Regions from separate parts of the Streptomyces sp. NPDC059169 genome, predicted to be linked through region 1. Evidence: riboswitches for the same ligand, from Rfam matches in the RefSeq annotation. Region 1 holds a riboswitch; each other region holds the start of a gene.
The links. A riboswitch is a leader RNA that binds a small molecule or an ion and turns the genes downstream of it on or off. The one in region 1 is predicted to bind cyclic di-AMP.

Region 1 (3,184 bases):
GCAGCGCCAGCGCGTCGATCATCGCTTCGGCGCGCTCGCCGATGCCGCGCTTGGGGACGTTGAGGATGCGGCGCAGCGGGACGTTGTCCTCGGGGTTGGCGAGGACCCGCAGGTAGGCGAGGACGTCCCGGACCTCCTTGCGCTCGTAGAAGCGCACTCCGCCGACGACCTTGTACGGCAGCCCGACGCGGATGAAGATCTCTTCGAAGACGCGTGACTGTGCGTTGGTCCGGTAGAAGACGGCGACGTCGCCCGCCTTTGCCTCACCCGCGTCCGTCAGCCGGTCGATCTCGTCGGCGACGAACTGCGCCTCGTCGTGCTCGGTGTCCGCGACGTAACCGGTGATCTGCGCTCCGGCGCCCGCGTTCGTCCACAGGTTCTTGGGGCGGCGGCTCTCGTTGCGCTCGATGACGGCGTTGGCGGCGGAGAGGATCGTCTGCGTGGAGCGGTAGTTCTGCTCGAGCAGGATCGTGGTCGCGTCCGGGTAGTCCTCCTCGAACTGGAGGATGTTGCGGATCGTGGCGCCGCGGAAGGCGTAGATCGACTGGTCGGCGTCGCCGACGACGCACAGCTCGGCGGGCTCGAGGTCCTCGTACCCGGTGCCAACGAGCTCGCGCACCAGCGTGTACTGCGCGTGGTTGGTGTCCTGGTACTCGTCGACCAGTACGTGGCGGAAGCGCCGGCGGTAGTGCTCGGCGACGTCGGGGAACGCCTGGAGCAGATGGACGGTCGTCATGATGATGTCGTCGAAGTCCAGCGCGTTGGCCTCGCGCAGCCGGGCCTGGTACATCCGGTACGCCTCGGCGAGCGTCTTCTCGAATCCGTCGGCCGCGCCGTCGGCGAACGTCTCCTCGTCGACCAGCTCGTTCTTCAGGTTCGAGACCTTGGCGCTGAAGGACTTCGGCGGGAACTTCTTCGGGTCGAGGTCCAGGTCTCGGCAGACCAGCGACATCAGGCGCTTGGAGTCGGCCGCATCGTAGATCGAGAACGACGAGGTGAAGCCGAGCTTCTTCGACTCACGGCGCAGGATACGGACGCACGCGCTGTGGAACGTGGACACCCACATGGCGTTGGCGCGCGGGCCGACGAGCTGCTCGACGCGCTCCTTCATCTCGCCGGCGGCCTTGTTGGTGAACGTGATGGCCAGTATCTGACCGGGATGCACGTGGCGGGTCGCCAGCAGATGGGCGATCCGGTGGGTGAGCACGCGGGTCTTGCCGGAGCCGGCACCGGCAACGATGAGCAGGGGTGACCCGGTGTGCACGACGGCGGCGCGCTGCTGCTCGTTCAGCCCCTCGAGCAGCGCGGCCGGGTCCACGACCGGGCGCGGCGCACCGTTGCGGTAGTGGGCGTCCCCGCTGGGAGGCGCGTCGAACGCCCCCTCGAAGAGGTCGTGCGGGACCTCCTCGTGGGGGTGCTCACCATGCTCGTCGTCCTCGGGCGGGGGGGACTCCTCCGACGCCGAGGTGCGCTGGAGATCCGCCAGGAAGCTGTCGTCAAAGAGGCTGCTCATCGCAGTACGAGTCTAGGCCGCCCCGCCGACAACCCGCCGCCGCCTTCCCCACACCGGACGCAGGGAGCGCACACATCAGGCCGACTACCCAGCGTCATGTCTCGGCCACAACACGCCGAGGTCACGGAAATGTATCGGGCAAATCGAACATCCACCTTCACAGCAGCACCACACTTTGGCTAGCGTGCTCGCCCAGGCGATCCGTTCACCATCGGCGACCCACGCCAACCGGGCAGCCTGCGCCGAATTCGACCTCCCTGACGGGAGTTCGGAACCGGGGACCCAACATGCATACGCAACTGGGGTGAATCGGGCCATATTTCGCTCGGCCCGTAGGACAGCCTTCCGATCCGTCCGAACCCGACAGCTAACCCGGTAGGCGGTCCACGGAAGGAGATGCCGACCTTGGCGTCGCATCGCAAGGAGCGCAGTCGACCGCGTACGAACGCCCCCACAGTCGGGTTCACGACGGCCGCCATAGCGGGTGTCTCGCTACTGTCGACCCAGAACGCAACCGCCGAACCCAAGCCGAGCCTCGAAGAGGTCCAGCAGAAGGTCGACGCCCTCTACCGGCAGGCGGGCTCCGCCACCCAGGAGTACAACCGGGCGCAGGAAGCCACCACGAAGCAGCGCCGCGCGGTGGACCGGATCATGGACGACGCCGCCGAGCGCGCGGACGCCCTCAACGAGACCCGGCGCGCCCTCGGTACGTTCGCCGCCGCCCAGTACCGCACCGGTGGGGTCACCCCGACCGCCGCGTTGCTCTTCGCCGACAGTCCGCAGGACTACGTCGACCAGACGCAACTGATGGACCGGATGACCGACCGGCAGCGCAGCGCGATCACGGACTTCGAGACGGAGCAAGCCGCGGCGGCGAAGGAGCGTGCGCGGGCCACCAAGAGCCTGGAGTCGCTGACGGCCTCGCAGGAGTCGCTGCGCACCAGCAAGCAGACCGTCCAGAAGAAGCTCGCCGAAGCGCGGGAGCTGCTGTCGCGGCTGACGGCCGAGGAGCGAGCCCGGCTGGACGAGTTGGAGCAGGAACGCGCGGAGGAAGCCCGCCGCAAGGCAGAGGCGAGGGCCAGGGCGGAAGCCGAGCAGCAGCGCCAGCAGCAGGAGCAGGAGCAGCAACAGGAGCAGAGCCAGGGCGCCACAACGGGCACGGACGCCACCACCGGTACGTACGCCGCGAAGGCTGAAAAGGTGCTGTCCTTCGCCCGGGCGCAGATCGGCAAGCCGTACGTCTGGGGTGCGACGGGGCCCAGTTCCTACGACTGCTCCGGGCTCACCCAGGCCGCATGGCGGGCCGCCGGCGTCGATCTGCCCCGCACCACCTGGGACCAGGTGAAGGTGGGGCAGCGGGTCGCGACGGAGCAGCTCCTCCCCGGCGACCTCGTCTTCTTCTACAACGACATCAGCCACGTCGGCATCTACATCGGCGACGGCAAGATGATCCACGCACCGAAGCCCGGCACCTCCGTGCGCGAGGAGTCCATCTACTACATGCCGATCTACGGGAGCGTCCGGCCGGCCTGATCGTCAGATCGGTTCCCGGGGGGCCACTCTTCACTCTCCCGGGCCTCCCCTCCGGCGCCTCCTCGACGAGAGCGGGCCGGACGGCCGGGCCGATCAAGGTCGGCTCGGCCTCACGGGTCGGGACGAGTGGTCGGGGCG
Region 2 (3,184 bases), on a different contig from region 1:
AGCAGATGCACGCCCACCGTCGTGAACGTGCCCACCCTGAGCCGACCGCCGGAGAGCCCGGACAACCGCGCCAGTTCGAGGCGGGCCCGATCCAACTCGTCCAGCACCCGGCGGGCGTGCCCCACGAGGACCTCGCCGGCGGCGGTCAGCCGTGTCCCGCGGTGGTGGCGTACCAGCAGCGCGACTCCCGCCTCCCGCTCCAGTTTCGCCAGTTGCTGGGAGAGTGCCGGTGCCGTGTATCCGAGCCGGGCTGCCGCCCTGGTGATCGAACCGGCCTCGGCCACGGCCACCAGTGCCGCCAGCCGCGTCGGGTCGTACATGCCACCCCTTAAGCATCTCTTTAGCCAGATCCAGAAGATTCCCAATACACGCTATGGTCTCGTAGGGTCCAGTCTGGGACCCATGGACGCACAGCTCATCGCCTTCACCGGGGTTGCCGCAGGAATGGTCGCCATGCCGGGCGCCGACTTCACCGTCGTCGTCCGCAATGCACTCGCCTCCCGCTCGACGGGGGTCGCCTGTGCACTGGGCGTCGTCGGCGGACTCGTCGTGCACACCGCGCTGGCCGTCGCCGGGCTGGCCGCGCTCCTGCTCGCGGTGCCCGTGCTCTACCGCACGCTGCAGTTCGCAGGCGGGGCGTACGTGCTCTACCTCGGTGTCCGGGCACTGCGCAGTGCCCTCAGAGCCTCCCCCGGGCAGGAGGTGCCCGCGGACACGGCCGCCGCGACGGGCAGCACCACTGCGTTGCGCCAGGGCTTCCTCACCAATGTGCTCAACCCCAAGGCACCGGTGCTCTTCCTCAGCCTGCTGCCCCAGTTCGTCCCCCACGGCGCGGCCGTCCTTCCGCGCACGATGCTGCTGGCCGGGGTGGTCGTCGCCCTGGCGCTCGTCTGGTTCCCGGCCGTGGCCCTGCTCGTGGACCGGCTCGGGCGGTGGCTGCGTCGGCCGCGTGCCGCCCGCACCGTGGAGGGCGTCAGCGGCGGGGTGCTCACTGCCCTCGGCGCGACTCTGGTGGCTGCTCCCGTGCTGCGCTGATGCGCCGGCCCACCCACAGCGGGAGCAGGCCCCACAGGCCAGCGCACACCAGTAGTGTCGCGGTGGCCGCGACGACCCCTTCCGGCGTGCCGTGCACGACGTCGACGACCAACAGCACGGCGCTGCCGAGTGCCAGGGCGAGCACCGCCATGCCGATGGCGGCCAGCCGGGAGGAGACCATCACGATCTCCTTCTTCGCCCCGCGGCGGAACAGACCGCGGTGCAGAGCCGCGGGCGCGGTGAACAGTGCCGCTGCCAGCACGGCCAGCATGAGGGTGGTCACGTACGTACCGCGCTGGAACGAGTCGAGCGACGGGAACCGCGCCGTGAACGCGAGGGTGAGCAGGAAGGCGAACAGGATTTGGACGCCGGTCTGGAGGACCCGAAGCTCCTGCAGCAGTTCGGCGAAGTTGCGGTCGGCCCGCTCCGACTCGGTCTCGTCCCGCAGGGCGCTGACTCTCTCGTCGTCTGGCATACAGGACGAGTAGCCCGCGCCCCGCGGAACATGCGGGGTGATGAGCCGATCAGCTCACCGGGGGCTCCGGTGGAGCGGGGTCAGCGCACGCGCCCGTACCGCACCTTCTTCGACCAGATCTTGCTCAGCTTCACCACCGAGCCGGTCTTCGGAGAGTGCCAGATCCTCCCGCCGCCCGCGTAGATCCCGACGTGGTAGACGTTCCCGCCGGAGTGGAAGAAGACCAGGTCGCCACGCTGCCGTTGGGAGGCGGAGACGTGCCGCGTGCGGTTGTACTGCTGCTGCGCGGTGCGCGGCAGCCTTTTCCCGGCCTTCTTGTACGAGTAGAGGATCAACCCAGAACAGTCGAACCTGTGCGGTCCCGCTGCTCCGTAGCGGTAGGGGGATCCTTTCTTCGACGCGGCCACGCTGAGTGCCTTCGCCGCGTACGACGGTGCCGCCTCGGCTTCCGTCGCGCCGCCCGGCACGATCAGCGAACCGCCGACGGCCGCGAGCGTGAGCGCCGACACGGCGCTCGTCCGGGACAACAGGAGAGACGGGACATGTGTCTGCGCAGCCATGCGCAACCCTTCGTCAGCCGCCTGTGAAAGATGACCTGTCGGGTTCGGGCTGGCGAAGACGCCCGGCCGCGCACGCGGCTTCACCCCAAGGCCCGGCGCTGGTGCGCCAGGGCCGTACTGCCTGGGTCCTCCACTCCTGCCGAAGCCCTCATGTCGACCAGGCGTCCGGTGCGGCGGCAGGACTCGGCGTCCGCCCGGACCGCCCCGCCGCGGTGGCGGGGGCTTGTCGTCCCCACGGATCTTGGCGCACCGGCCCGCGGATTTCCGTGTGGAAACGATGTTTTGTGAGCCTCCTCTCCATGGGGCCGATCGGGTGGACAGGGCCGTTCGGCCCAACCGGAATCGGCGCACGACGAGCGCTGTACCTGCGGCGGAACGGGCCGGTACGTCGGATGGAGCAACGTGCCACGCAACTCGCCCGGTATCAGGGGCGCGATCGCGACCAGCCGGTTGGGCGACACCCACTCGTACGCGTCCTGACCTTCGTGGGCGTCGGGATTCAACTCGTGTCCCCGGGCGGGACGATGATCCGAGAAGCTCGCCGTTCCCCGTCCAACAACCTGAGTGCGCGCGTCAATGTGGGGGAGTGCATTTCGCTCTCGCCCCGTGCGTGCATGAGCGTCAGCGCGGCCCGCAGATCCGCGGCCCGTGTGACGAGGGCCTGCGCAGCACGGAGTGCCCCGTAGGTGTGGGTGCAGCGGGCCGGGTTGATCCGCCCCAGTTGGTCGACGACTTCGAGATAGCTGTCGATGAACTCCCCTTCGGCGCGCGTCAGTGCGGGGAGCGGTGGGATTTCCGGGGGAAGCACGGCTGGTTCACCGCGTACCGAGGGAAGTCAAGGACGCCGTGCGGTTCTTGATGACGTGGTCGATGATCCCGTACTCCCTGGCGCCGGCGGCGTCGAAGACGGTGTCCCGTTCGATGGCGGCTGCGGTGGCTTCGGCGCTCTGTCCCGTGTGGCGCACGAACATCGCGGCCAACTGCTCCCGCTGCCGCAGCAACTCCTGTGCCTGGAGCTCAAGATCGGTCGGCTGCCCCTGCACCGGTTCGGACAGCGAGGGCTGCTGGATGACGACCCTCGCACCGGGCAGGGCTGACCGCTTGCCGGGCGTGC
Region 3 (3,184 bases), on a different contig from region 1:
TCGACAGGCCCTTGTCCTTCAGGACCTTCTTCAGGGTGTGGTAGACCTCGGTGCCCCAGCGCAGCGCCTCGGAGAAGGACTCCGCGCCGATGGGAGCGATCATGAACTCCTGGATGTCCACGTTGGAGTCGGCGTGCGAGCCGCCGTTCAGGATGTTCATCATCGGAACGGGCAGGAGGTGCGCGTTCGGGCCGCCCAAGTAGCGGAAGAGCGGGAGGTCGGAGGCCTCGGAGGCGGCGTGCGCGACGGCCAGGGAGACGCCGAGGATCGCGTTGGCGCCGAGGGAGGACTTGTCCGGGGTCGCGTCCAGGTCGAACATCGCCTGGTCGATCAGGCGCTGCTCGGTGGCGTCGTACCCGACGAGCTCCGGGCCGATCTGCTCGATGACGGCGAGGACGGCCTTCTCGACACCCTTGCCCTGGTAGCGGTTCTGGTCACCGTCGCGGAGCTCGAGGGCTTCGAACGCGCCGGTGGACGCACCGGACGGAACGGCAGCACGGCCGGTGCTGCCGTCGTCGAGGCCAACCTCGACCTCGACCGTGGGGTTGCCTCGGGAGTCCAGGATTTCCCGGGCTACGACGACGTCGATGGACGGCACGAGCATCTCCTTCTGGGATGTGTCGCTGATGGTGACGCCAGCGGGGCGGCGTCAGCGCAGGGTCGCTTGGGCCTTGCGACATGAGCCTATCCGGACCGGCCGCGTCAGCCAGCCGGTGCCCGCCCCCTGGGACGAAAAAGCGGACGGAACAGGAAGAAGCCCCGGCCCGGCGTGTACGGGGGAAAACACGCCGGGCCGGGGCGATCGGGGGACCGGGCCGGGGCCGGGCGGCCCGGCTCGGTCGGCGCGGGTCAGCTCAGGTGCAGCAGCTGGCCCGGGAAGATGATGTTCGCGTCGTCCAGGATGTTCTTGTTCAGGTCGAAGAGCTTCTTCCAGCCGCCCTCGACCTTCTCCGCCTTAGCGATCTTGCTCAGGGTGTCGCCGGCCTTGACCTCGTACTCACCGTCGCCCTTCTTCACGACCTTGGTCGGGGCGGCGGGCTTGGCCGCCTTCACCGGGGCGGCGGGACGCACGGAGCGGGTCGTGGGGGCCTCGGCACGCTTCGGGGCCGGGGCGGCGGCCGCGTACGGGGCGCTGGACAGGCCCACGCCGCAGTTCGGCCAGGCCCCCTTGCCCTGCCCGGCCAGCACCTTCTCGGCGACCGCGATCTGCTGCGCCTTCGACGCCTTGTCGGCGGTCGGGGCGTAGGCCGTACCGCCGTACGCGGCCCAGGTGGAGGCGGAGAACTGCAGGCCCCCGTAGAAACCGTTGCCGGTGTTGATCGACCAGTTGCCGCCGGACTCGCACTGGGCGACGGCGTCCCACTCGGAGGCGGTGGCGGCGCTGGCGGTGCCGGCCACCACGAGCGGCGCGGCGATGGCGGCACCGGTGACACCGGCCATCGCGGCGATTCGGGCGGTGGTCCGGTGGATGGCGGACGGGCGGCGGTGCGTGCCCTTGCCGGAAAGCAGCATGGAACTTCTCCTCACCGACGCCTGCGAGGTGAGCTGTCGGGTTCGGGCGTGGGAGCTGCCCGGCCTCGCGTCCCCGGACGCGCGGCTTCACCCCGAGCCGTCCCCGACCTCCGACGGCGGAGCCCCCTGGACTCCCGTCAACGGCCGGGCCCGGCACTTACCTTGGGTCCCCCGCTCCTGCCTACGGCGCTTGCGCGACGACTGTTCCCGGCGGCCGCCGGCAGGATTCGGCGTGCGGTCGTCGGGGCCCGCAGTGGCGAGCGGTTCAGACCGTAGACACAGCTCTCCCCGATGTTCAAAGAAGAACATCGGGGAGAAATCACCCATATCTGACGGAGTGAGATGTCCGTTTTCGCAGGTGAGAGGGCTGTTGGCCGGACTTGACTGCTTAGAGGCGCCAGTTGACCGGAAGAGACTCTTGTCTCACTTGCACAGAACGGACATAACCCCGCGAACTACTTCGCCAACTGGTCGTCGCCCGTGGCCAGATCGAGACTCTGGCCAGGCAGGATGAGATCGGGGTCAGCCCCGACGACCTCTTCGTTGGCGCTGTACAGGGCCGACCAGCCGCCGGGCACGTGGTGCGCGTCCGCAATGTTCGAGAGGCTGTCACCGGGACGGACGGTGTACTCACCTTCGGTCGTGACGGCGTCCCGTGTCGGTACGTCATCCCGTGAGGCATGACGACCGGAATCTCGCTCATTGCCCGAATTGACCGCCTCGTCTTCCTCGGCGGGAGTACCTCGATGCTTGCCGGCACCACCCTCGGCGGCAGCCCCCGCACCGGAGTCCACACCGGGGCCGCCCTCGTCGTCCGCGTCCGACACCCCGTCGGAGTCGCTCGCGGAACCTCCCGCGGCGGATGGTGCGGAGGAAGGGCTCGCCGGCTTCTGTGACGACTCGGCCGAGGCACCCGACCCGGACGGGGCGGAGGACGGCGACGAGGCGTCGGCACCCGTCTCCGGGGCCTCGTCCGCACCGTCACCGAACGACGGACTCTCTGCAGCGCCCTGCGCGGCGGAGGCGGAACCGCTCCCCGCCATGGAGGCGGAGGACCCGAGTCCGGTGATCACCGCACAGTTCGACCAGGCCGAGGGCCCCTGCGCCGCGAGCACCATCTCGGCGACCGCGATCTGCTGCGCCCGGCTGGCGAGGTCGGGACGCGGGGCGTACGCCGTACCGCCGTAGACCTCCCACGTCTCCTGCGTGAGCTGCAGGCCGCCGTAGTAGCCGTTGCCGAAGTCGGCGCTCCACTCCCCGCCGCTCTCGCAGTCGGCCACACGGTCCCAGGTGGCGGAGTCGGCGGCGGAGGCCGCACCCGCACCCAGCAACGGGATGGCGATGGCCGATCCGGTCACCCCTGCCGCGACGACGAGAGCGGGAGCCTGACGGGGGCGGCGGTGTCGACCGTTCCCGGAGAGCATGCGGTGCGCCTTCCGTGTGACAACAGAGAACCCGCAGCCCCTCAGATTCGATCGGATCTACGAGGGCCGCGAGTGGGGGTGAACGTAGCCGCATTCGCCGTTCAGTCACAAGTCGGTGCAGTAAAGATCACGTCAAAGTCACGATCTTGATGGTGCGTCAGCTGTCGACGGGGGTGAACTCAACGGGCAGAGTGCGCAATCCACGCATGATGAGCCCCCCACGCCACCGCAATTCGGAAGGATCGACC
Region 4 (3,184 bases), on a different contig from region 1:
CTGGACGTCACCGCAGAAGAGGTGAAGGCGGTCGCCAGGGCCCGGCTGCGGCCGGACAACAGGGCGGTACTGGTGTACGAGCCCGCCTCCGCCGACAGCGGTGCTCACGACGACGAAGAGGGGGCGGACCAGTGACCGACGCTGCCGCGACCATGGAATTCCACCCGCAGCCGCAGCCCGGAGACGCCAGGCCGTGGGCCTTCCCCGCGCCCGAGCGCGGCGCGCTCGACAACGGGCTGACCGTGCTGCGGTGCCATCGACCCGGCCAGCAGGTCGTGGCCGTCGAGGTCTTCCTCGACGCCCCGCTCGACGCCGAGCCCGAGGGCCTGGACGGTGTCGCCACGATCATGGCCAGGGCACTGTCCGAGGGCACCGACAAGCACACGGCGGAGGAGTTCGCCGCGGAGCTCGAGCGCTGCGGAGCAACGCTCGACTCGCACGCCGACCACCCGGGCGTCCGGGTCTCCCTCGAGGTGCCCGTCTCCCGGCTGCCCAAGGCCATGGGTCTGCTCGCCGAGGCGCTGCGCGCGCCGCTGTTCGCCGACAGCGAGGTCGACCGTCTCGTCCGTAACCGGTTGGACGAGATCCCCCACGAGACCGCCAACCCGGGCAGGCGCGCCGCGAAGGAGCTGTCCAAGCAGCTCTTCCCCGCCTCCTCGCGGATGTCACGGCCCCGCCAGGGCAGCGAGGAGACGGTGGCGCGCATCGACGCCGCCGCTGTACGGGCCTTCTACGAGGCCCACGTGCGCCCCGCCGCGGCCACCGCCGTGATCGTCGGCGACCTCCTCGGAACCGACGTGGACGCCCTCCTCGCCGACACGCTCGGCAACTGGTCGGGTGATGTGGTGGAGAGCCGGCCCATGCCGCCGATCACCGCCGATGACACGGGCCGCGTCGTCATCGTGGACCGTCCCGGTGCGGTCCAGACGCAGCTGCTCATCGGCCGCATCGGCCCGGACCGCCACGACCGGGTCTGGGCGGCGCAGGTCCTCGGTGCGTACTGCCTGGGTGGCACGCTCACCTCCCGGCTGGACCGCGTCCTGCGCGAGGAGAAGGGGTACACCTACGGCGTGCGGGCCTTCAGCCAGGTGCTGCGCTCTGCCGCCCCCTCCTCGCCCGGAGGGGCCACGGGCGCCGCGATGCTCGCCATCAGCGGTTCGGTCGACACCCCGCACACGGGGCCGGCCTTGGAGGACCTCTGGAAGGTGCTGCGCACCCTCGCCGCCGAGGGGCTGACGGACGCGGAGCGCGACGTCGCCGTGCAGAACCTGGTGGGTGTGGCCCCATTGAAGTACGAGACGGCCGCCTCGGTCGCGGGCACGCTCGCCGACCAGGTCGAGCAGGGCCTTCCCGACGACTTCCAGGCGCAGTTGTACGCGCGCCTGGTGGAGACCGGTACGGTCGAGGCCACGGCTGCGGCCGTCAACGCCTTCCCGGTCGACCGTCTCGTCACGATCCTCGTCGGCGACGCCTCGGAGATCGAGGAGCCGGTGAAGGCCCTCGGAATCGGCGAAGTGACCGTAGTCTCCGGCTGATTGACTGCCGGACGCGTCCGGCGCTGCCCGGGAGGCCTCGTTGGCCGCGTGTCAACGAGGCCTTTCCGTATGTCCGCTTTGTTGGTTTGCCTGCCCGTCTGATCTGTGGCGTGCACTACAAAGGGGCGTGTCTGTTTGGTGATCGGATGAAGATCGGCCTAGCGTCGAGTGCGCTGTCCGCCGGTCGTACCGCCGCACCCGCGGCATCGGGCAGTCATCGCCGAGTCCCCGTCGGGCGCGAGCCTGGGGAGCCGGGGACCCACATGTCCCCTGGGGTGAATCGGACGCCTTCGCATCCGCGCGGAGGGGCCCGTAGGAGACCTTCCTGCTCCGAACCCGTCAGCTAACCCGGTAGGCGAGAAGGAAGGAAAGGATCAGCCACTTCATGGCGTTCACCCGTGCCACCGGGAAGCATCGTGGTCCGAGCCGCCTTTCGCGCAAGCGCGCGGGCATCACGGGAGCGGCGGCCATCGCCACCACCGGCGTGATCGGAACCCTCGCCTCCCCGGCGTTCGCCGCCGACACGGAAGCCTCCTCGCCCGAGGACACCGGGCTCAACGCGATCGTCACCGATGACTCGCTGGCCCGTCAGGTCGGCGCGCAGGCCGATGCGCAGCAGGAGGAGGCCTCGATGGCCGCCGCCCAGACGCTCGCCGAGGCCGAGGCGAAGCGCAAGGCGGAGATCCGCGTCAAGGCGGCCCGCGAGGCCCACGAGCGCGCCGCGCGCGAGGCCGAGCGCAAGCGCCTGATGTCCTACACCACGCCGGTCGCCGGCTCGTACGTGAGCACGGGCTACCACTCCGGCGGTGCGATCTGGTCTTCCGGCAGCCACACAGGCGTCGATTTCCACGCCTCCTCCGGCACTCCGGTCGTCTCCGTCGGCATGGGCGAGGTCGTGGAGGCCGGCTGGGGCGGTGCCTACGGCAACAACGTCGTGATCAAGATGCACGACGGTACGTACACGCAGTATGGCCACCTCTCCTCGATCGGTGTCTCCGTCGGGCAGAAGGTCACTCCGGGCCAGCAGATCGGCCTGTCCGGCTCGACCGGCAACACGACCGGCCCGCACCTGCACTTCGAGGCGCGCACGGGTGCCGACTACGGCTCGGACATCGACCCGATCGCCTACCTGCGCTCGCACGGCGTCAACGTCTGATCCGTCCTCAGCTCCTCCTCCGCACCCTCCTTCCTCACGAAGGCCCCGGCCCGGGACGACCGAGCCGGGGCCTTCGTCGTACTCCGGCCAAAAAATATCCATGGATTACGGGTGGCCATCGGAAATTCGGACCTCTTGGAATAGAGTCACCGAACAGGCGTCGCTCGACTGGGTTTCGCGCGGATTAAAGGCGGAGGTTCGGTATGCGCATTCCAGCGCGCTCGGTATGCACGGCGATTCGCGAGGACATCGTTTCCGGTGTCTTCGAGCGTGGGAGCCGCCTCACCGAGGAGCAGCTGGCGCGCCGGTACGGCGTCTCGCGCGTGCCCGTGCGCGAGGCGCTGCGCACCCTGGAGTCGGAGGGTTTCGTGGTCACGCGGCGGCACGCGGGGGCCTGTGTCGCGGAGCCCACCGAGCAGGAGGCGGCAGATCTGTTGGAGGTCAGGATGCTGCTGGAGCCGCTGGGGGCGGCGCGGGCCGCCCAGCGGCGCAC

Region 2: another riboswitch for cyclic di-AMP. It lies ahead of ACFXOM_RS23635 (C40 family peptidase); the one in region 1 lies ahead of ACFXOM_RS02515 (NlpC/P60 family protein).
Region 3: another riboswitch for cyclic di-AMP. It lies ahead of ACFXOM_RS29185 (transglycosylase family protein); the one in region 1 lies ahead of ACFXOM_RS02515 (NlpC/P60 family protein).
Region 4: another riboswitch for cyclic di-AMP. It lies ahead of ACFXOM_RS22720 (M23 family metallopeptidase); the one in region 1 lies ahead of ACFXOM_RS02515 (NlpC/P60 family protein).

Annotation. Positions count from the first base shown of each region.
Region 1 covers NZ_JBHZCF010000001.1:566,500-569,683, forward strand. The annotation lists gene pcrA (DNA helicase PcrA) at 1-1,513, opposite strand, end outside; cyclic di-AMP (ydaO/yuaA leader) riboswitch at 1,744-1,911, shown strand; gene ACFXOM_RS02515 (NlpC/P60 family protein) at 1,910-3,046, shown strand.
Region 2 covers NZ_JBHZCF010000013.1:92,842-96,025, forward strand. The annotation lists gene ACFXOM_RS23620 (LysR family transcriptional regulator) at 1-320, opposite strand, end outside; gene ACFXOM_RS23625 (LysE family translocator) at 403-1,035, shown strand; gene ACFXOM_RS23630 (DUF6328 family protein) at 989-1,510, opposite strand; gene ACFXOM_RS23635 (C40 family peptidase) at 1,591-2,070, opposite strand; cyclic di-AMP (ydaO/yuaA leader) riboswitch at 2,074-2,244, opposite strand; gene ACFXOM_RS23640 (hypothetical protein) at 2,570-2,878, opposite strand; gene ACFXOM_RS23645 (ATP-dependent Clp protease proteolytic subunit) at 2,886-3,184, opposite strand, start outside.
Region 3 covers NZ_JBHZCF010000019.1:55,684-58,867, reverse strand. The annotation lists gene eno (phosphopyruvate hydratase) at 1-598, opposite strand, end outside; gene ACFXOM_RS29185 (transglycosylase family protein) at 850-1,512, opposite strand; cyclic di-AMP (ydaO/yuaA leader) riboswitch at 1,516-1,711, opposite strand; gene ACFXOM_RS29180 (transglycosylase family protein) at 1,968-2,936, opposite strand; gene ACFXOM_RS29175 (cytochrome P450) at 3,094-3,184, opposite strand, start outside.
Region 4 covers NZ_JBHZCF010000012.1:151,147-154,330, reverse strand. The annotation lists gene ACFXOM_RS22730 (M16 family metallopeptidase) at 1-135, shown strand, start outside; gene ACFXOM_RS22725 (M16 family metallopeptidase) at 153-1,535, shown strand; cyclic di-AMP (ydaO/yuaA leader) riboswitch at 1,744-1,907, shown strand; gene ACFXOM_RS22720 (M23 family metallopeptidase) at 1,921-2,691, shown strand; gene ACFXOM_RS22715 (GntR family transcriptional regulator) at 2,895-3,184, shown strand, end outside.